3 regions of the Streptomyces sp. NPDC101225 genome follow, and region 2 is predicted to be linked to each of the others. Evidence: riboswitches for the same ligand, from Rfam matches in the RefSeq annotation. Region 2 holds a riboswitch; each other region holds the start of a gene.
The links. A riboswitch is a leader RNA that binds a small molecule or an ion and turns the genes downstream of it on or off. The one in region 2 is predicted to bind cyclic di-AMP.

Region 1 (7,326 bases), on a different contig from region 2:
GCCGTCGGGGAGTTCCAGGGGGTCACGGCCGTTCCAGGTCAGCTCCAGCAGGGAGCCGCGCTGCGCCGGTTCCGTACCGCTGACCGTGCCCGAGCCGTACAGGTCCCCGGTGCGCAGGGAGGCGCCGTTCACCGTCATGTGGGCGAGCTGCTGCGCGGCCGTCCAGTACATCGTGGAGAAGGGCGGCTCGGAGATGACGTGGCCGTTGAGCGCCACGGAGATGCGCAGGTCGTAGCCACCGGGCTCGGCGTCGGCGCCTTCGCTGTCGTCCAGGTAGGGCAGCAGCGGGTGCGTGCGCTCCGGCGGCGCCACGCGCGCGTCCTCCAGTGCGTCCAGCGGGGTGATCCACGCCGACACCGACGTCGCGAAGGACTTGCCGAGGAACGGGCCGAGGGGTACGTACTCCCAGGCCTGGATGTCGCGCGCGGACCAGTCGTTGAGCAGGCACAGCCCGAAGACGTGCTCCCGGAAGCCGCCGAGCGTCACCGGCGTCCCCTGCGGCGAGGGCACGCCCACCACGAAGCCGACCTCGGCCTCGATGTCCAGGCGGACCGACGGCCCGAAGACGGGCGCCGCGTCGGCCGGAGCCTTGCGCTGCCCGGACGGCCGTACGACGTCCGTGCCCGACACCACGACCGTGCCGGATCGCCCGTGGTAGCCGATCGGCAGGTGCTTCCAGTTCGGCGTCAGCGAGTCCGCCGCGTCCGGGCGGAAGATCTGGCCGACGTTGCGGGCGTGGTGCTCGGACGCGTAGAAGTCGACGTAGTCCGCGACCTCGAACGGAAGGTGCAGCGTCACCGAGGACAGCGGGTGCAGGAAGGAGGCGACGGCCTCCTGGTGCGCCGGCACCGTCACCCACGCCGTCAGCGCGCGCCGCACGTCCGACCAGGCGGTGCGGCCCGCGGCGAGGAGCGGGCCGAGCGAGGGCCGGGCGAGCAGGGAGGCGTACGGCGAGCCGAGCGCGTGCGCCGCCGCGCCCGCGTCGAGGACGTGGTCGCCCAGCCGGACGCCGACGGTCCGCCGCGCCGGATCGCCCAGCGAGAAGACGCCGTAGGGGAGGTTGTGCGGTCCGAAGGGGTCACCTTCGGGGACATCGAAGGGGGGCATGGGGTGGCTGCCTCACTCTCACCAGGTCGCGAGCGTTCTGTCACGGGCCGTCATGTGGCCGGGCCACACGTTACGGCTGAGTCGCCCGCTTGGGCAGTGTCTAAAGAGTTTGCAATGTCCGAATTAGCCTTGTCGGAGGCCCTAATTCCGGCTTAGCGTCCTTTGGGGGACACGGACGGGGTGGGTCCGGTCCGTAGGGGGGACGTGTGGGGGGACCCGTGGCCAGGAGCAGCGGCAGTGTGCCTTTTGACGCCGACCGTGATGTGCCCGGCCTGATCGTCAAGATCGGCGACTATCCGCTGCACCACGGCGGGGTCGGCGCGATCCGCAGTCTGGGTCGCCTCGGCGTGCCCATGTACGCGATCACCGAGGACCGCTACACACCCGCCGCCTCCTCCCGCTATCTCAAGAAGGCCTTCGTCTGGCCGACCACCGGCACGGAGGACCCGGAGCGCCTGGTGGAGGGGCTGATCCGGATCGGCCGCCGCATCGGCCGTCCCACCGTCCTCGTCCCGACCGACGAGGAGGCGGCCGTCCTCATCGCCGAGCACCAGGACGCGCTCGCCGGCCGCTTCCTCTTCCCGCCCGTCGAACCCGCCCTGCCGCGCCGCCTGGCGAGCAAGCAGGGCCTGCACGAACTTTGTGTGGAGCACGGCATCCCGAGCCCGACGGCCGCCTTCCCGCAGTCGCACGACGACATCGTGACCTTCGCCGACAAGGCCCGCTTCCCGGTGGTGGCCAAGAACCGGGAGGCGTTCCTGCGGCGCAGGCGGCCGGCGGTGAACGGTACGACGCGGATCGCCACCCGCGACGGCCTGCTGCTGCTCGCCCGCGACTGGGGCGAGCAGCCCGGCGTGATCCTCCAGGAGTACCTGCCGCGGGAGGAGGCGGAGGACTGGATCGTGCACGCCTACTTCGACCGGGACTGCACCCCGCTCGCCATGTTCACGGGCGTGAAGGTGCGCTCCTGGCCGCCGCACGCGGGGATGACGGCGAACGCGTACGTCGTCGACAATCCGGAACTCGCCGACCTCGCCGGCCGTTTCATCAAGCAGATCGGCTTCACCGGCATCATCGACCTCGACCTGCGCTTCGACCGGCGCGACGGGCAGTACAAGCTCCTCGACTTCAACCCGCGCATGGGCGCCCAGTTCCGGCTCTTCGAGAACGAGTCGGGGGTGGACGTGGTCCGCGCCATGCACCTGAATCTGACCGGACGCACCGTTCCGGAGGGGGAACAGCGGGCCGGCCACCGGTACATCGTGGAGAACATCGACCTGCCCGCCCTGCTCGCCTACCGCCGCAGCGGCTACACGACGCCGCACGCTCCGGCGCGCGCCAGCGGGACGGAGCTGGCCTGGCTCGCGGGTGACGACCCGCTGCCGTTCGTCACGATGCTCGCGCGCTTCGTGCGGCCGGGCGCGAAGCATCTGTATCAGCTGTGGCGGACCAACCGCCGCGGCAGCGGCACCGGCTCGACCAGCTAGGCGAGCAGCGAGGAGGAGCCCCGACCAGCTGCGAGGGCCGGACACGAAGTGGCGAAGTGACGTCCTGGGGAGGGACTTCGTGAGTCATCCGGTTGCAGTCATCGGCGCCGGGCCGTTCGGCCTGTCGACCGCCGCCCATCTCAAGGCCCGCGGCATCCCGGTGCGCGTCTTCGGCGACCCCATGGTCAGCTGGCGCGACCACATGCCCGCGGGCATGCTCCTGAAGTCGACCCCGGTCGCCTCCAGCATCGACGCCCCCCAGCCGGGCCACCGCCTCGCCGACTACTGCGACGCCGCCGGCATCAAGCGGCTGGTGACGGACGAGGACATCATCCCGGTCGAGACCTTCATCGGCTACGGCGAGTGGTTCCGGGACCGGCTCGTGCCCGAACTGGAGCAGGTGCGGGTGGTCTCGGTGGACCGGCACACCGCGGGCGGCTTCGAACTGAAGCTGGACTCGGGGGAGTTGTTCACCGCCCGCGCGGTCGTCGTGGCGACCGGCCTGTCCAGCCTCGCGCACCTGCCGGCGGAGCTGGCCGAGGCCGTCCCGGAGGGACCGGCACCCACGGGCCCGGTCTCCCACAGCTCCCAGGAGCACGACCTCACGCGCTACGCCGGCAAGGACCTGATCGTCGTCGGCGCCGGGCAGTCCGCGCTGGAGACGGCGGCGCTGGCGGCGGAGGCCGGAGCGCAGGTCCGGGTGGTCTCCCGCGGCCGCGGCAAGGTCGCCTTCGGGGCGCCGCCGTGGAAGCAGCCGAGGCTGCGCCCCGAGTCGCCCTTCGGCCGCGCCTGGTCCCTGTGGGCGCTCAGCTCCTACCCGCACCCCTACCGCCATCTCCCGGCCGCGGCCCGCCACTACCTGGTGCGCCGGGTGCTCGGCCCGCTCGGCGCATGGTGGCTGCGGGACCGTTTCCAGGGGAAGGTGCAGGTCAGCGAGGTCGACCGGATCGTGCGCGCGGACGCGTCCGAGGGCAGTCCGAGGCTGACGGTCCGCACGCTCGCGGGCCGCCCCGAGGACCTGTCCGCGGACCATGTGATCGCGGCCACCGGCTACCGGGTCGACATCGCAGCGATGGACTTCCTCGGGCACGGACTGCGCACGCGTCTGGCGGTGAGCCGGGGCACGCCCAGGCTGGGCGCGGGCTATGTCTCCTCGGTCCCGGGGCTGTACTTCACGGGCCTGCCGGCGGCGGCGTCGTACGGCCCGGTGATGCGCTTCGTGTGCGGCACGGAGTTCGCCTCGCCGAGGCTGGCCGCACACCTGGCGGCCTCCCATGGGCAGACCGGTGCCCCGGGCACCGGGCGGGGTTGAAGACCTGTCGGGGGCACGGGAGTTGAGCGGGGAGCGCGGTGGGCACCGTGGTCGTCCGGTTCGCGATGAGTCGGTGGCGCGTCCGGTCCGTATTCTCTGATCATGGCCGCACCCACCGCATATGCACTCATCGCCACCGACCTGGACGGCACGCTGCTCAGAGGCGACGACACGCTGTCCGACCGGTCCCTCGCCGCGCTCGCGCGGGTGGCCGAGACCGGCGCCCGGCACCTGGTCGTGACGGGCCGCCCGGCCCCCAGAGTGCGGCCGCTGCTCGACATCCTCGGCAGCACGGGGCTCGCGGTGTGCGGACAGGGCGCGCAGGTGTACGACGCCGGCGCGGACCGTCTGCTGTGGTCCGTCACCCTGGACCGGGAGCTGGCCGAGACCGCCCTCGGCAAGATCGAGGCCGAGGTGGGCCAGGTCTCCGCGGCCGTCGACCAGGACGGCGTGGACGGACTCACCCTCATCGAGCCCGGCTACCTGATGCCGCACCCCACGCTGCCGGCCGTACAGGTCGACCGGCGCGACGACCTGTGGTGCGCGCCCATCAGCAAGGTGCTGCTGCGCCATCCCGAGCTGTCCGACGACGAGTTGGCGGCGACGGCCCGCTCGGTGGTCGGTTCGCTGGCCACCGTCACCATGTCGGGACCAGGAACCGTCGAACTCCAGCCATGCGGCATCACCAAGGCGACGGGTCTGGCCCTGGCGGCCGCGCACCTGGGGCTCGGGCCGGGGGAGACCATCGCCTTCGGCGACATGCCCAACGACATCCCCATGTTCGACTGGGCGGCGCACGGCGTCGCCATGGCCAACGCCCATCCCGAACTCAAGGCCGTGGCCGACGAGATCACCCTGTCGAACGAGGACGACGGCATCGCCGTCGTCCTCGAGCGGCTGTTCTTCAGGCTGGAGGAGCTCAGTGGGAGCGGTGAGTTCTGAGGCCTCTCCGCCAGGTCCCGCAGGCCCCTCCCGGCCGGCTCTAGTAGGCGCCGTAGACGTTGTCGATCGACCCGTAGCGCGCGGCCGCGTACTTGCAGGCGGCGGTGATGTTGGCGACCGGGTCGTAGGGGTTCATCAGCGTGCCGGGCACGTGGTAGGCGAGGAAGGTCGGGTCGATGACCTGGAGCAGACCCTTGGAGGGGGTGCCGGCGAGCGCGTTCGAGTCCCAGTTGTTGATGGCGGCGGGGTTGCCCGAGGACTCGCGCATGACGTTGCGGTAGATGCCGTCGTACGAACCGGGGATGCCCTGCTGCGCCATGACCTGCAGGGAGGCCCGGATCCAGCCGTCGAGGTTGTCGGCGTAGCCCATGGAGGTCGCGGTGAGCGTCGTCGGCGTGGCCGCCGAGGCACTGGTCGCGCCGATGACCGGGAGGGCCAGAACGGCGGCACCGGTGCCGAGGACGGCGAGCTTGCGGGCGAGGCGGGAGTTCCTGGGACGACGATGCTGAGCGGCAGCAGACATGGGGGATTCCTCTCCGGCGCCTGCGAGGTGAGCTGTCGGGTTCGGGCGGGAGCTGCCCGGCCGCGCGGCCTTGCGGCGGCGCGGCTTCACCCCGAGCCGGTCCGGGGCGGTGCCCGGTCCGGCGACTTACCTGGGTCCCCCGCTCCTGCCGTGCGAGTGAGTTCGTCGATGGGTCGGCCGGGCTGCGGCAGGATTCGGCGTCTGCCCGACTGGCCGGGAACGTATGCGAGAGCACATGTCCGGAACAAGTGCCGGATTCACAGACCATGCCTATTGACCTTGGTCTGAGGCTTATGGGGCGCTTGATCCTTTGCTGCCGCCAATCCTCAACTGGCTTGCGGACGGCGGAAGAACGGAAGTGGCTGATGGACCGTCGGATCGCGGGGTGACGTGACCCAACTCACTGGCATCCGCAAGAGTGGCAAATCGGGCAATGAGCCCAACTCATGTTCAACCAGCCGTCCATGGGATCCGCCGCCCCCAAGTCCGGTGACGGGCCGCCGTTTCGGCCTCGGTGCAGATCGCCTTATTGAAGGTGAAAACGGACGAACCAGGGTCATCCGTTCCGGACCGCCCGGCCGTGCGTCCGCCGGTACGTCCGCTGCTGTGCCCGCCTCCGTGCCCTCGCCCGTGTCCGCTTCCGTGTCCTCGTCCGTGCTCGCCTCCGTGTCGCCTCTGTGTCCTCGCCCGTGCTCGCCTCTGCGTCCTCCGCCGTGGCCGCCTCCGTGCGTCGCGCCGCATCCGCCGCCGTGTCCGTGCATGCGTTCGCCCGGATGTCCGCCGGGGCGGAACCTCTCATGTGGTGCAGATCGTTCTCATGGCGGTCGTCCTCTGGAGGGGTGAAGTCACGAGAGTCTTCGGGACACGGGCCGCCACCTCCCGCCGGGGCGGCCGACGCGCCGATAGACAAGTCGGCAGATATCCGCTCATATGAGGCGATCAAAAACATAGCGGTCGTGATCCGATACCGCCCGTGGTGGACGGGTGGGCGGCATGGGTGATCGAAAGGTGACCGGATACGCTGACTTGAGTGATGGCAACGACCTATCGACAAACCGCGTGAACCGCAGGTAGACACCAGCAGACAGGAGACCCCTCGTGACCGTCGTCGGGCCGTTCGGGCTGAGCGTGCGGGACCAGGCTCTGGAAGCCGATGTCCAGGCCGGATTGGCGGCTGTCGAGGAGGGTTTGCTCGAAGCCACCAAGAGTGAGGTCCCCTTCATCACGGAGGCCGCCCAGCACCTGGTGCGGGCCGGCGGCAAGCGGTTCCGCCCCTTGCTGGTGATGCTCGCCGCGCAGTTCGGCGACCCGTACGCGCCGGGTGTCGTCCCCTCGGCCGTGGTGGTGGAGCTGACCCACCTGGCGACGCTGTACCACGACGACGTGATGGACGAGGCGGCCGTGCGGCGCGGCGTGGACAGCGCCAACGCCCGCTGGGGCAACTCGGTCGCGGTCCTCACCGGCGACTTCCTCTTCGCGCGCGCCTCGCACATCCTGGCCGACCTCGGGCCCGAGGCGGTCCGGGTGCAGGCCGAGGCGTTCGAGCGCCTGGTCACCGGCCAGATCCTGGAGACGGCGGGGCCGCAGGACGGGCGGGACCCGGTCGACCACTACCTGGACGTGCTGGGAGGCAAGACCGGCTCGCTGGTGGCCGTCTCGTGCCGCTTCGGGGCGATGATGTCGGGCGCCGACGAGACGGTCGTGGACGTGCTGACGCAGTACGGCGAGCGGCTGGGCGTCGCCTTCCAGCTGGCGGACGACGTGCTGGACATCGCGTCCGAATCGCGCGAGTCGGGCAAGACGCCGGGGACCGACCTCCGCGAGGGCATCCCCACCCTGCCGGTGCTGCGGCTGCGGGAGCGGGCGGAGCGGCTGGGTCTGGCCGAGGACATCGCCCTGTGCGAGCTGCTGGACTCCGACCTCAGCGGTGACGCACGGCTCGAGGAGGCGCTGGC
Region 2 (7,326 bases):
CCGAGACCGGCCACCGCGCCCTTGTTGGCGTGCGCGTAGTCCTGCTGCGGGAAGCCCCGCATGCCGGAGATCACGTTGTCGCCGAGGACCTTGGCCTGGCGCAGCGCGTGCTGGGCGTTCGGCGGGCACCAGGCGTTCTCGTTGCCCGCCTTGCGGCCGACGAGGTCCGGGACCTGGGCGTTGTCGCCGGCGGCCCAGATGTAGTCGGTGCCCTTGACCTGGAGGGTCGGCGCGCAGTCGACGTGACCGCGGGGACCCAGCGGCAGGCCGTAGCGGGACAGGACCGGGTTCGGCTTGACGCCGGCCGTCCAGACGATGGTGTTGGAGTCGACCTCGAGGCCGTTCTTGAGCACCACGTGGCCGTCGACGCAGGAGTCCATCGAGGTGGAGAGGTAGATCTCCACGCCGCGGCTCTCCAGGTGCTCCTTGCCGTAGGAGCCCAGCTTGGGGCCGACCTCGGGCAGGATCTTGTCGGCGGCGTCGACCAGGATGAAGCGCATGTCCTCGCGGGACACGTTCTTGTAGTACTTGGCCGCGTCGCGGGCCAGGTCCTCGACCTCGCCGATGGTCTCCGCACCGGCGAAGCCGCCGCCGATGAAGACGAAGGTGAGCGCCTTGCGGCGGATCTCCTCGTCGGTGGTGGAGTCGGCCTTGTCGAGCTGCTCGAGGACGTGGTTGCGCAGGCCGATGGCCTCCTCGATGCCCTTCATGCCGATGCCCTGCTCGGCGAGGCCGGGGATCGGGAAGGTACGGGAGACCGCGCCGAGCGCGATCACCAGGTAGTCGAAGGGCAGCTCGTACGCCTCGCCGACCAGCGGGGCGATCGTGGCGACCTTGCGGTCCTGGTCGATGGTGGTGACCCGGCCGGTGAGCACCTCCGCCTTCGGCAGCACGCGTCGCAGCGGGACGACGACATGGCGCGGGGAGATGTTGCCGGCGGCGGTTTCGGGAAGGAAGGGCTGGTAGGTCATGTACGACCGGGGGTCGACGACCGTGACGGTCGCCTCTCCGTAGCGCATCTTCTTCTGGATGCGCCGAGCTGCGTACAGGCCTACGTACCCACCGCCTACTACGAGGATCCTGGGACGCTCCGTGGTGCTCATGCCATCGAGTATCCACCTGCCTCAGGGGGTGGGTTCGTGCGCCCCTTCACAAGCATCGGCAGGGGCTGTGTTATCCTCCGCGGCCCACTTGACAGGGGTCGCCGCGCGGCGGGGTGCGCCGGGGCGGTACGTCCCGTTGTCAATGCCGCGTGAGCTGGCTCTCCGTCCCCGGGCGGCCACCGTGAGCCCTCCGAAACACCCCTGCGAACGGCCCTTCCGCGACGCCCTCATCTGCCCCGATTGAACACGTTCAAGGGCCTGTTGACCCCCGAAAGGCTCAACCGGGCACCGTTTCACGCTTCCACGAGGCGGAATTCCTTGTGAAGAACTTCACGAACTTTGTCGGCGGGGCGCCGCCGAGAGGCCCCGAAAGGCCCCTCGGGCACGCTCATACGCTATCCGACCTGCTCGTCCGAGAGCTACTCACGGGTAGTAAAGAGACCTATGCCACCGACCACGCGATGCCGTCGAGGATGTCGTGCTCACTCACCACGACCTCCTGCGCGCCGGTCCGCTCCATGATCGAGAGCAGCACGAGGGCACCCGCCGCGATGACGTCGACGCGCCCCGGGTGCAGGGAGGGGACGGCCGCGCGCTCGGCGTGGGTGGAGTGCAGCAGCCACTCGGTGATCTCGCGGACCTTCTCGCGCGGGACGCGGGAGTGGTGGATGCGCTCCGAGTCGTAGGCGGGCAGCTCCTGCGCGATCGCCGACACGGTCGTCACCGACCCCGCGAGCCCGACCAGCGTGCGCGCCTCGCGCAGCGGGACGGTCTCCTCCGCGAGGTCGAGAGCCCGCTCGATGTCGGCCCGCACGGCCGCGATCTGCTCCTCGGCGGGCGGGTCGGTGACGGCGCCGTCCCGGACGAGGTGGCGCTCGGTCATCCGCACGCAGCCGACGTCGACCGAACGCGCCGCGCGCACCCGGTCGTCGCCCACGACGAACTCGGTGGAGCCGCCGCCGATGTCGACGACGAGGTACGGCCTGGCCATCGCGTCGCTGCCGGCCAGCTCCTTCGTCGCGCCGGTGAAGGAGTACTCCGCCTCCTGCTCGCCGGTGATGACCTCGGGCTCGACGCCGAGGATGTCCACGACGCCGCGGACGAAGTCGTCGCGGTTGGCGGCGTCCCGGGAGGCCGAGGTGGCCACGAAGCGGACCTGGGCGGCACCGAGCCCGCGGATCGCCTCCGCGTACTGGCGGCAGGCGGCGAAGGTGCGCTCCAGCGCCTCGGGAGCGAATCGGCCGGTGCGGTCCACGTCCTGCCCGAGCCGCACGATCGTCATACGCCGGTCGAGTTCCAGCAGTTCGCCGGTGGCCGGGTTGCAGTCCGCGACCAGCAGCCGGATGGAGTTGGTGCCGCAGTCGACGGCGGCGACCCGGGTGAACCCGGCGGGCACCGGCGGGGCGCCGGCAAGGACGGCGCCGCGGATCGCGGCGGGGTCCGCCACCTCGCCCTCCTCGCCGGGGTGTTCGTCCGCCGGGTCGGGCGCGGCGAGCGGCTGCACGCACGGGCCCTTGCGCCACCACTCCGGCAGCATCGCGATGGCCTCGTCGCCCAGGGGGTTCACCCCCGGGCCCGCGGCCAGGGAGTGGCCGACCAGCACATGCAGGCACTTCACCCGGTCCGGCATGCCGCCCGCGCTCGGGAAGCCCTCCAGGACCTCGATGGCGTCGCGGCGGGCGAGGTAGTCCTCGTGCGCGGCGCGGTAGGCGGCGGCCAGCTCCGGGTCGGTCTGCAGCCGTTCGGTCATCTCCTTCATGACGCCGTTGGCCTCCAGCGTGCCGATCGCGGAGGCGGCGCGCGGGCAGGTCAGGTAGTACGTCGTCGGGAAGGGCGTGCCGTCGGGCAGCCGCGGCGCGGTCTCGACGACGTCCGGCTGCCCGCACGGGCAGCGGTGCGCGATGGCGCGCAGCCCGCGCGGCGGCCGTCCGAGCTGCTGCTGGAAGGCTTCGACGTCCGCGGCGGTGGGCTCGGTGCGCGGGGTGGGCGGCGGGGGCGTGTGCATGCCTGTCTTTCTGCTTGTTCAGCGGTCCGCCGGCCGGAGCGCCGGGGGACCGGTCGGAGGCGTCGGTTCACCGGCCGGCGGCGTCCGACGTGTCGACGTCGTCCCAGACGTTGGTGTACCAGGGGCGGTCGGCCGCCCCCAGTTCGGACCGCGACTGCCTGGCCGCGTTCGGGTCGACGACGATGTAGCCGGTCTCGCCCGGCAGCACGTAGTGCAGCCGCTGCCGGATCTGCTGCTCGGCGTAGGAGTCGTCCTGCCAGCGCGCCTTGAGGTCGCGCAGCTGCTCGACCCGCTCCCGGGCCTGCTGCTTCTGCCGCTGGAGATCGGAGATCTGGGAGCGCTGGGAGACGTACTGCCTTATGGGATACGCGAGGGCCACGACCAGGGAACACACGACCAGGGCGAGCAGGGCCGCGCGGCCGGTCAGACGCGAGCGGCGGGCCTGCCGCTTGGTCTGGGAGCGGTAGACACGGGCCGCCGTCTGCTCGCCGAGCAGCTTGATCCTGGTCGCGGTCGAGAACCGGTCCCGGTCCTTCACGGCCATGTCCCCGCCTCCCGGTCACACGTGCGTACGTCCCCGCACACGGTACGGGACCGGTACGGGGACGTACGTACGACTGGCTAGGGCTTGACCCCGAAGGGCCCTTTCAGTCGGCCCGCCTCGAACGTGTCAGCCCTTGAAGCGGGGGAAGGCGCTGCGGCCCGCGTACACCGCGGCGTCGTCGAGGATCTCCTCGATGCGCAGCAGCTGGTTGTACTTGGCCACGCGCTCGGAGCGGGCCGGGGCACCGGTCTTGATCTGGCCGCAGTTGGTGGCGACGGCGAGGTCGGCGATGGTGACGTCCTCGGTCTCGCCGGAGCGGTGGGACATCATGCACTTGAAGCCGTTGCGCTGGGCCAGCTCCACGGCGTCCAGGGTCTCGGTCAGCGAGCCGATCTGGTTGACCTTGACGAGCAGCGCGTTGGCGGCGCCGTCCTCGATGCCGCGGGCCAGGCGCTCCGGGTTGGTGACGAACAGGTCGTCGCCGACGATCTGGACCTTGTCGCCGAGCTTGTCGGTGAGGACCTTCCAGCCGGCCCAGTCGTCCTCGAACAGCGGGTCCTCGACGGAGACGAGCGGGTAGGCCGCCACGAGCTCCTCGTAGTACTCCGTCATCTCGGCGGCGGAGCGCTCCTTGCCCTCGAAGAGGTACTTGCCGTCCTTGTAGAACTCGGAGGCGGCGACGTCGAGCGCGAGGGCGACCTGCTCGCCGGGGGCGTAACCGGCTTCCTTGATGGCTTCCAGGATGAGGTCGAGGGCCTCGCGGTTGGAGCCGAGGTTCGGGGCGAAGCCGCCCTCGTCGCCGAGGCCGGTGGCCAGGCCCTTGCTCTTCAGCACCTTCTTGAGGGTGTGGTAGACCTCGGTGCCCCAGCGCAGCGCCTCGGAGAAGGACTCCGCGCCGATCGGGGCGATCATGAACTCCTGGATGTCCACGTTGGAGTCGGCGTGCGAGCCGCCGTTCAGGATGTTCATCATCGGCACCGGCAGCAGGTGCGCGTTCGGGCCGCCGAGGTAGCGGAAGAGCGGCAGGTCGCTGGCCTCGGAGGCGGCGTGGGCGACGGCGAGGGAGACGCCGAGGATGGCGTTGGCGCCGAGCGAGCCCTTGTTGTCGGTGGCGTCCAGGTCGAACATGGCCTGGTCGATCAGGCGCTGCTCGGTGGCGTCGTAGCCGACCAGCTCCGGGCCGATCTGCTCGATGACGGCGAGGACGGCCTTCTCGACACCCTTGCCCTGGTAGCGGCCCGGGTCGCCGTCGCGGAGCTCGATGGCCTCGAAGGCGCCCGTGGAGGCGCCGGACGGGACGGCGGCACGACCCGTGCTGCCGTCGTCGAGGCCGACCTCGACCTCGACCGTGGGGTTGCCTCGGGAGTCCAGGATTTCCCGGGCTACGACGACGTCGATGGACGGCACGAGCATCTCCTTCATGGATGTGACGCGGCTACTGCAGTAGCGCGGTGGCTCTGCGAGACGAGCCTAACCGCCCGAGGCCGATCGGCCAGCCGGTCGCCCACCCCTTGAGCAGAACCGAGAGTAAATTGTTTCCGAACGGAACAAAAACCGGCACGAAAGCACGCGTGCGCACGCGCACAGCAGAACCCCGCCCCGGTGCGTACGGGGGAACACGCACCGGGGCGGGGAGACCGTGGGGACGGGGCCGGACCCTCACGTGCCCTCCATGCTGGAGGACACGGCTGTCAGGGCGCTGTGGTCCGGCTACCGGCCCGCTGTCACTTGAGGTGCAGCTGCTGGCCGGGGTAGATCAGGTCGGCGTCCTGGACGATGTCCTTGTTGAGCTTGAACAGCTTCGACCAGCCGCCCGCGACGTGGTGCTTCACGGCGATGGAGCTCAGGGTGTCGCCCTTGACGACCTTGTACTCGCCGTCGCCCTTCTCGACCTTCTTGCCGGTCGGGGTGGTGACGGTCTTCTGGCTCTTCTGCGACTTCGCGGCCGGGCGCTCGGAGGAGCGGGAGGCGGCCTGCGACTCGGTGTGGGTGGTGGTGCTCGGCTTCGAGGCGGCGGCGCCGTTGTAGGCGGCGCCGGACAGGCCCGTGCCGCAGACCGGCCAGGCACCCTTGCCCTGGGAGGCGAGCACCTTCTCGGCGACGGCTATCTGCTGCGCCTTGCCGGCCTGGTTGGCCTGCGGGGCGTAGGCCGTGCCGCCGTACGCGGCCCAGGTGGAGGCGGAGAACTGCAGACCGCCGTAGTAGCCGTTGCCGGTGTTGATGGACCAGTTGCCGCCCGACTCGCACTGGGCGACCTTGTCCCACTCGGAGGCGGTGGCGGCGGAGGCGTTGCCGGCCGCCATCAGCGGGGCGGCGATGGCGACACCGGTCAGGCCGGCGAACGCGGCGGCCCGGGTGGCCTTGGAAGGACGACGGTGCTTGCCCTGGCCGGAAAACAGCATGGTTGATCCCCTCACCGACGCCTGCGAGGTGAGCTGTCGGGTTCGGGCCGGTTGAGTTGCCCGGTCGTGCCTCGCTCCCGCTCGGCACGGCTACACCCCAAGCCGCCACCAGCAACTTCCCGGTGGGGCACTTACCTTGGGTCCCCCGCTCCTGCCTACGGCGCTTGACGCGACGACTGTTCCCGTGCGGCCGCTGGCAGGATTCGGCGTTGCGGCGGACGGGGCCCGTGTTGACGAGCGGTGAAGACCGTAGACACGCGATCCGCGGAAATTCAAAGACGATCAGGGCTTCTGAGACTCATCCCACACTTTCACCAAACCGGACATTCCGCGGCGAAGTATGACGTGAACTCCCGTTGGATTTCGCCCTATTCGCCACCGAGTCGCAGGGTCTGACCGGCCGCGATCCGGTTCGGGTCGTCGCCGATGGCCTTCTTGTTCTCGTCATAGAGCGCGCGCCATCCGCCGCTCACGTCACGGGAGTCGGCGATGGACGCGAGAGTGTCGCCGGCCCGGACGGTGTAGGTGCCGGCCGCGTGGCCGTCGGCCCCGGTCTCGTCGGCGCTCGCGCCACGGTGGCGGCCGCCGCCGAGCGCGCCGGTGTCGACCAGGCTCCAGGAACCCGCGGACTGCTCGGAGTTGTCCGAGTCGTCCCCCTTCGCCCGCTCCGCGGGGGAGGTGCCGCCCTCCCGCGCGGCGCTCGGGGCACGACGGGAGGCGGACCCGGACGGCGACGCGGATGCGGTGGATTCGGGTGAGTTGTCCGCCTTGCCCGTGGAGGCCGAAGGGGACGGGCCGGAGGAGGAGTCCAGGAGGGAGCCGTCGGACGAATCCGACGAAGAGGACTCGCCGGACGAGTCGGACGAGGAGGTGCCCGAGGAGTTGGACAGGCCGAAGGAGCTGCCGGACGACCCGGAGCCGGACGAGTCGTCACCGCCGCCCGGCACACCGGTGTCGATGTCCGCCGCGTCGGATTCCTTGCTCAGCCCGGTGGTCAGGCCGCAGGTGTGGAACGCGCCCACGCCCCGGTCCGCCAGGACCTTCTGGGCGACGGCGATCTGCTGGTTGCGGCTGGCCAGGTCGGGGCGGGTGGCGTAGTCGAGACCGCCGTACGCGTCCCAGTCGTCCTGGGTCAGCTGCAGGCCGCCGTAACGGCCGTCGCCGCTGTTCTGGCTCCAGGCTCCGCCGGTCTCGCACTGCGCCACCTTGTCCCACGTGCCACCGCCGTCGGCGGCGCTCGCGCCCGAGGCGGCGAGGAGCGGGAGGGCGATC
Region 3 (7,326 bases), on a different contig from region 2:
GGCGCGCAGTGCCACGCGCGTGTGCCCCTCGGGTGAGAGGTGGAGCCGGTCGCCGTCCCAGGCACGGCGGTCCTGCACGGTCTTCAGGGACCACAGGTCGAGCACCGGGCAGCCGTACCGGTCGGCGATGGCCCGGACATGGCCGTTGTAGGTGGCGATCTTCCCGCGCAGGTGCTTGAGCACGGGGACGCCTCGGGTGTCGAACCCGGTGGTCACCATGACGGTGCCGGCGGCCTCGGTGAGCCGGACGACGGCCCGCTCGAAGCGCTCGGCGACCTCGTCGGGGTCGGTGCCGGGCCGGATGATGTCGTTGCCGCCCGCGCAGAAGGAGACCAGTTCCGGCTCCAGGGCGATCGCCTGGGGCACCTGGTCCGCCACGATCTGGTCGAGCAGCTTCCCGCGCACCGCCAGGTTCGTGTAGCCGAAGTCGCCCTCGGGCCTGCGGTCCGCGAGGAGCACCGCGAAACGGTCGGCCCAGCCGACGAACGCCCCGTCGGGGCCGGGGTCGCCGACGCCCTCGGTGAAGCTGTCCCCCACCGCGACGTACGACCCGATCACTGCTCTGCTGTCACTCTTCGAATCGTCTGCCACATCGACCGATGATCCACCTTCGAATGTGACCTACGCGACCGTAAGAAAGCGCCAGAAGGGGTTGACGAGCGGTGAGATAAGACACTTCTAAAGTGTTCGCCAAGCGCGGAATAACCGGCCGACCTGGGCTGTTGTCAGCTCAACCGCCCTGCCTGAACGCGGACATGCGGACATACCGAAGGCCGGACCCGGGGATCGAGGTCCGGCCTTCGGTGGCGTGTCAGGCAGGTTGCCGCCGGGGGGGTCAGCCGACGGTGACGCCCTTCGAGCGGAGGTAGGAGACCGGGTCCACGTCGGAGCCGTAGTTCGGCGTGGTGCGGATCTCGAAGTGCAGGTGCGGGCCGGTGACGTTGCCGGTCGCACCGGAGAGGCCGAGCTGCTGGCCCGCGGTCACGGCCTGGCCGGCCGAGACGGATATCTGGGACAAGTGGGCGTACTGCGCGTAGTGGCCGTCGGCCAGCCTGATGACGACCTGGTTGCCGTACGCGCCGCCCCAGCCGGCGGAGACGACCGTGCCCGAGCCGACCGCCTTGACGGTGGTGCCGGTCGGGACGACGAAGTCGACGCCGGTGTGGTAGCCGCTGGACCACATGCTGCCGGCCACCTTGTAGCCGGTACCGATGGCGGAGCTGTTCACCGGGAGGGTGAAGCCGCTGCCGGTGGTCTTGGAGGCCTGCGTCGCGGTGGTCTTCTGCGCCGACGACTTCTTCGCGGCCTGCTTCTTGGCGGCCGGCTTCTTGGCCGGGGCCTTCGGGGCGGCCGAGGACTTGGTGGCGCTCGGCGCGGCCTTCTTGCCGAGCGTCAGCTTCAGGCCCGGGTGGATCAGCGACGGGTCGTCGCCGACGGCCTGGCGGTTGTCCGAGTAGATCTTCTTCCAGCCACCGGACACGTGCTGCTCGTCGGCGATCTTCGCGAGATAGTCGCCGGACCGCACCGAATAGGTCCGAACGCCGTCGTGATGCGCGGCATTCTTCTTCTCGGTGGCCTTCTTCTCGGCGCCCGGAAGGGACTGGACGGCTTTTTGCGAAACCGACTGGGAAACGGAGTCGGCGGTGGCGGCGTGGGCGCCGGTGGCGCCCATGAGCGGGAGCGCGAGCGCGGCGCCACCGGTTCCGGCGACGGCGATGGTGCGGGTGAAGCGCAGGGACTTCGGACGGCGGTGCTTACCCTTCGCGGGCATGACGAATTCCTCTCCGGCGCCTACGAGGTGAGCTGTCGGGTGCGAGCTGGAGATGCCCGGCCGCGCGTTCGACGCGGCTTTACCCCAAGCCGTTCCGGAGACCGGAACAGGCGGTGATACCTGTGGGTCCCCCGCTCCTGCCGTTCACGGGTGAGTTGTGCGGGCACCGGACGGCGGCAGGATTGGGCGTCCGTCCGGATCGGTGGCGAACGTAAGCGACGAGGACGCAATGGGACAAGTGACGGTTCCCCGGGAAAGCGTTTCTGTTGATCCTCAATGGGAAACAGTGGTGACCCTGCGTGGATTACGGAGGTGTCTTCCCGGTCGAATTCCCTTGTGAAACGCGTGAATTACGTGAACATGACGGACCACGTTCGGTCACGGATATGACGCTCCTCACGCGCCGTGCCGCCAGGATGCCTTATTCCGGAGCGAGTTCGGCCAATACGGACACATCGCTCAGATGCGGCGCAGCCGGAGGACGGCCGCGTCGAGATCACCGCGCAGCCCGGTCCGCAGTCCGTGATGCAGAAGGACGGCACCCCTATGGATTTCGCCCGTTTCGTGGCATTCGTACGAGGCTGCCGGGTCAAGACCCTTCAGCCGCAGCGCGGGTACGGGTTCGCCGTAGCGCTGTGCCTGGAGCCAGGCGAGGACGACCGCGTCGTCCCCGCGCACGTACTGCACCGCGCTCAGCCCGCCCGCCGGCGGCCGCAGCCGGTAGAGCTCGCCGTGCTGCACCAGAGGCCGGATCCGCCGGTACAGGGCCACCCACTCCCCCGCCTCGGCCAGCTCCTCCTCGCTCCAGCGGGTGAGGTCGCCGCCGACTCCGAGCACGCCGGCCATGGCACTGACGAACCGGAAGCGCAGCGAGCTGACGCGGCCGTTGAGCTGGGTGTTGGGGCTGTCGGTGACCCAGGCGGCCATCACGCGCGCGGGATGGATCTGGCTGAAGCCGTGCTGGACGGCCAGCCGGTCGAGCGGATCGGTGTTGTCGGAGGTCCACACCTGGTCCGTGCGGCTCATGATCCCCAGGTCGATGCGCCCGCCGCCGCCCGAGCACGACTCGAAGGCGACACCGGGGTGCGCCGCGCGCAGCCGGTCCAACAGGGCGTACAGGGCGTGGACATGGTCGGTCCACAGCCGCTGCGGATACGGCTCGCCGGGCCAGCCCGCGTCGGTGAAGGCGCGGTTGAAGTCCCACTTCACATAGTCGATCGGGGCACTGGACAGCAGTGTGTCGAGCTGCTGCCACAGATACTCCTGGACGTCCTCGCGGGCCAGGTTCAGTACGAGCTGATTGCGTAGTTCCGTACGCTTTCGTCCCAACTGGAACTGGACCCAGTCGGGGTGCTCGCGGTACAGGTCGCTGTCCGGGTTGACCATCTCGGGCTCGACCCAGATGCCGAACTGCATGCCGAGGGCGTGCACATGGTCCGCGAGGGGCTTCAGCCCCTGGGGGAAGCGGTCCGGGTTCGGCGTCCAGTCGCCGAGTCCGGCCCGGTCGCTGGTGCGCCTGCCGAACCAGCCGTCGTCGACGACGAACAGCTCGACGCCGATCGCGGCGGCCCGCCGGGCGAGCGCCGTCTGCTGCTCCTCGGAGATGTCGAACTCCGTGGCCTCCCAGGAGTTGAACAGCACCGGGCGGTCCCGGTCCGCGTCCGGGATCACGTACGCGCGCTGGTAGGCGTGCCAGCCGCGGCTCGCGCCGCCGAAGCCGCCGTCGCTCCACAGGCCGGCGAAGACGGGTGTCGTGTACGACTCCCCCGCCGCCAGGAGCAGCAGCCCGGAGTCGTCGTGTCCGGCGCCGCCGGTGATCTGCACGCGCGCGTCCGGCAGCTGCGCCACCGCGATCCGCCACGAGCCCGACCAACCCAGCGCGCAGCCGTAGACCTCGCCGCGGTCCTCGGTCGCGTCCGTGTCGAGGGCGACCCAGGGCAGGTGCTGGTGCCCGGTGTGGCCGCGGCGGCTGCCGATGACCTTCTCCCCGTAGGTGAGGGGCGCGCCGGTCAGCCGGGACTCGGCGGCCCAGCGCCCGTGCAGCTGGGACAGCCGCCAGCCCTCACGCTCGGGCAGCGTCCAGGTGGCGGCGTCGGCCCGCAGCAGCTCCAGCGCGGGCCCCTCGTTGGCGAGGCTCACCCAGCGCTCCAGGACGTCGTGCCGCATGCGGTAGTGCAGCGTGATCGTCAGCCCTCCGTCGCGGAACCGCAGCCGCAGCCCGCCGTCGGCCCCGGGCTCGGTGTCGTGGGCCTCGAAGTGCCACTCGGTCCCGCGCCGCTCGCCGTCGCGGACCGACAGGGCGGGGCGCACGAAGCGGGGGCCGCCCTCGACCGGGTACTCCTCGCGCCCGTCGAGCGGGGACTCGAAGGGCCGGTAGTCGGGAAGCGGGCGCACGGCGAGGGCCTCGGCGTCGGCGAGCGTGATCCTCGGGCCCCAGTGCAGGTGCAGCAGCTCGTCGTCCTCGGTGAGGTGCACGGCGTAACTGCTCGCCGGCCCGCTGAGGAGCCATGTACGGCCGTTGTCGGCGATCTCCAGCATGCCAGCCCCCACACATCCGAACAGGTGCGATCAATTGCCAACATCATCAGGGGCGGTGAGGCCTGGTCGCAACGCCTGTGGACAACTCATTGCCTCAGGAATCCATGTCGTATGGTCGACGGAGCGCCCGTCGACGAGTCGCGCCGTTCGGGCGGAGTGGGAGGAGCACCCGTGACGCAGCAGATTCCGTCGACCGACCCCGAACTCGCCGGTGTCCGCAACTTCCGCGACGTCGGCGGCCTCCCGACCACGGACGGACGGCGGGTGCGGCACGGAGTGCTGTTCCGCAGCGGCCACCTCGCGCACGCGACCGAGGAGGACGCCGCGTTCCTGTCCGCCCTGGGCCTGCACACGATCTTCGACTTCCGCAACGCCGCGGACCAGAAGCTGGAGGGCCCGGACGTCGAGCTGCCGGGCGTGCGCAATGTGAACCTGCCGCTGACCGACCCGGCCGACGGCGCCGAGTTCTGGAAGATGGTCCGCGACGGCGAGATCGAGCAGCTGCGCGGCATCCTGGGCGACGGCCAGGCCGCCGGCCGGATGATCTCCTCCTACCGCACGATCATCAAGGAGCGCACCGCCGAGCACGCGCACGTGCTGCGCTCACTCGCCGAGGACAGCGTGCCCGCCCTCATGCACTGCGCGGCGGGCAAGGACCGTGCGGGCCTGTCCATCGCGGTGACCCTGCTCGCGCTGGGTGTCGAGCACGACGCCATCGTCACCGACTACCTGGAGTCCAACGCCAAGCACCGCCGCTACAAGGTGCACCGCAGCAGTTCCTCCGGCGCGGGGTACGCCCCCGAGGTCATGGAGCTGCTCAGCCCCTTGTTCGAGGCCCGTGCCGAGTATCTGGCGGCGGCCTTCGAGACGATCGAGCAGACCTGGGGCGACGTCGACACGTACCTGGAGCGGGGACTCGGCGTCACGCCGGCACTGCGCGAGGGCCTGCGCCGGCGGCTGCTGGACTGAGCGGGGCCGCCCTCCCGGCCGCCGCCTCCTTCCAGACGCCCTACTTCGCGCCGATCTCGAACAGCAGGTAGATGAAGGCCGCGAAGAGATGCCCCACCGCGATGTAGATGATCAGGCGGACCCACAGGGCACGGGGGAACTTCTCCTCCATGTCGCCGTTCTGGTTGCTCATACGTCTCCCGTGATCGGGCCCAGGCACAGCGTGGCCGTGGGACTCTGCAGCAAGGTGTGGACGAACAGGAGGTCGACGCCCTCGGGATCCTGGGCGGCGATCCGGTGCGGGGTCAGCGAGTCGAAATGCGCGCTGTCGCCGGGGGCCAGCAGATGGGTGGTGTCCCCCAGGCGCAACCGCAGCCGGCCCTTGAGGGCGTAGAGCCACTCCTCGCCGGGATGCACGCGCACGATGTCGCGCTGCGAGCCGTGCGGCACATGCACGCGCAGCGCCTGCATCCCGCGGCCGGAGGCACCGGCCTGCCAGTAGGTCCAGCCGCCCGCGGCGGTCGGCTCCATGTCGCCGGCGCGCACGACGGCGTCCCGAGCGGCGATCGACTCGCCCAGCAGTTCCGAGACGGTCGTACCGTAGACACGGGCAAGGGCGAGCAGCACCGGCAGCGAGGGCTGGCGCTGTCCGGTCTCCAGCCGGGAGAGATGGGCCGGCGACAGCCCGGTCGTACGGGCCGCGGCCTCCAGCGTGAGGGAGGCACGGCGGCGCAGCGCGCGGAGCTGGGGCGCGACGGCGGGCAGGATGTCCTCCGGCCCGGCCGGGGCGCCGCCCGGCGGCGCGGGCTCGGTCTCGGGAGAGCTCATGCCCTCCATTCAGCCGAAGCTTTGCCCCTGCGGCAAATTTTTTGCCTCAGAGGCAAAGCCCGGGGACCGGCCACCTGGTGCTATCGGTTGGCGACCGCCTGCTTCATCAGCGTCTTGCCGAAGTCCCACATCAGGGTGCCGCCGCTGTGGGCGTCGTCCATGACGGCGGTGAAGGCGTCCACGAAACGGTCCACCTCGGCCTCCTTGACGACCAGCGGCGGGATCAGCTTGATCACCTCCAGGTGGTCGCCGGAGACCTGCGTCAGGATGCGGTGGCGCTGCAGCAGCGGCACCACGACCATCTGCGCGAACAGGCCCTTGCGTGCCGCCTGCAGCATGGTCCAGCGGCTGCGCAGCTTCAGCGACGTGGGCCGGCCGAACTCGATGCCGATCATCAGGCCCCGGCCGCGGACGTCGGCGAGCAGCTCGTACTTGTCCCGCAGCGCCGACAGGCGGGACCTCAGCTGCTCTCCGGTCGCCCGCGCGTTGGCGACGATCTGCTCGTTCTCCATGACCGACAGCACGGCGAGCCCGGCCGCCATGGCCTGGGCGTTGGCCCCGAAGCTCGCCGAGTGGACGAGGACCCGGTCCATCGACGAGTAGACCTTCTTGAAGATCCAGTCCCTGCCGAGGGTGGCCGAGACCGGGACATAGCCGCCGGACAGCGCCTTGGCCACGCACACCAGGTCCGGCTCGACGCCGTCCTCGTGCTGGTAGGCGTAGAAGTCGCCGGTGCGGCCGAGGCCGGTCTGCACCTCGTCGGCGATCAGCAGGGCCTTGTGCCGGTGCAGGAGTTCCTGGGCGGCGCGCAGATAGCCGGGCGGGGCCGCGTGCACTCCCTTGCCCTGGATCGGCTCGACGATCAGGGCGGCGACGTCGCCCCGCTTCAGCTCCCGGGCCAGGGCGTCGAGATCACCGAGGGGTACGGCGGTGTCGGGCAGCAGCGGGGCGAAGCCGTCACGGAAGCCGTCCTCGCCGTTGACCGACAGGGAGCCGGTGGTCAGGCCATGGAAGGCGTGGTCGCAGTACAGGATCCGCGGTCTGCCGGTGGCGTAGCGGGCGAACTTCAGCGCCGTCTCCACCGCCTCGGTGCCGCTGTTCCCGAAGAACACACGGTCCAGGTGCGGGCTGTACGTGAGCAGCTTCTCGGCCAGCAGCCCGGGCAGCGGCTGGCAGTCGAAGCGGGTGAGGTCGGCGAGCTGGGCGTCGAGGACGTCGTGCAGCGCCTTGCGGACGACGGG

Region 1: linked by a shared signal. The riboswitch ahead of ACIRPX_RS25010 (transglycosylase SLT domain-containing protein) and the one ahead of ACIRPX_RS08310 (transglycosylase family protein) in region 2 are both predicted to bind cyclic di-AMP.
Region 3: linked by a shared signal. The riboswitch ahead of ACIRPX_RS36220 (peptidoglycan DD-metalloendopeptidase family protein) and the one ahead of ACIRPX_RS08310 (transglycosylase family protein) in region 2 are both predicted to bind cyclic di-AMP.

Annotation. Positions count from the first base shown of each region.
Region 1 is NZ_JBIWOE010000019.1:11,774-19,099, reverse strand. It holds gene fahA (fumarylacetoacetase) at 1-1,107, opposite strand, end outside; gene ACIRPX_RS25025 (ATP-grasp domain-containing protein) at 1,347-2,594, shown strand; gene ACIRPX_RS25020 (FAD-dependent oxidoreductase) at 2,674-3,906, shown strand; gene ACIRPX_RS25015 (HAD family hydrolase) at 4,009-4,848, shown strand; gene ACIRPX_RS25010 (transglycosylase SLT domain-containing protein) at 4,889-5,371, opposite strand; cyclic di-AMP (ydaO/yuaA leader) riboswitch at 5,376-5,581, opposite strand; gene ACIRPX_RS25005 (polyprenyl synthetase family protein) at 6,470-7,326, shown strand, end outside.
Region 2 is NZ_JBIWOE010000004.1:327,865-335,190, reverse strand. It holds gene ACIRPX_RS08335 (NAD(P)/FAD-dependent oxidoreductase) at 1-1,103, opposite strand, end outside; gene ACIRPX_RS08330 (exopolyphosphatase) at 1,546-2,499, opposite strand; partial or broken gene ACIRPX_RS08325 (DUF501 domain-containing protein) at 2,707-3,108, opposite strand; gene ACIRPX_RS08320 (septum formation initiator family protein) at 3,176-3,652, opposite strand; gene eno (phosphopyruvate hydratase) at 3,779-5,065, opposite strand; gene ACIRPX_RS08310 (transglycosylase family protein) at 5,377-6,054, opposite strand; cyclic di-AMP (ydaO/yuaA leader) riboswitch at 6,058-6,227, opposite strand; gene ACIRPX_RS08305 (transglycosylase family protein) at 6,423-7,326, opposite strand, start outside.
Region 3 is NZ_JBIWOE010000038.1:28,653-35,978, reverse strand. It holds gene ACIRPX_RS36225 (SGNH/GDSL hydrolase family protein) at 1-558, opposite strand, end outside; gene ACIRPX_RS36220 (peptidoglycan DD-metalloendopeptidase family protein) at 836-1,771, opposite strand; cyclic di-AMP (ydaO/yuaA leader) riboswitch at 1,776-1,934, opposite strand; gene ACIRPX_RS36215 (alpha-galactosidase) at 2,231-4,309, opposite strand; gene ACIRPX_RS36210 (tyrosine-protein phosphatase) at 4,481-5,278, shown strand; gene ACIRPX_RS36205 (DUF6126 family protein) at 5,319-5,450, opposite strand; gene ACIRPX_RS36200 (helix-turn-helix domain-containing protein) at 5,447-6,085, opposite strand; gene ACIRPX_RS36195 (aspartate aminotransferase family protein) at 6,166-7,326, opposite strand, start outside.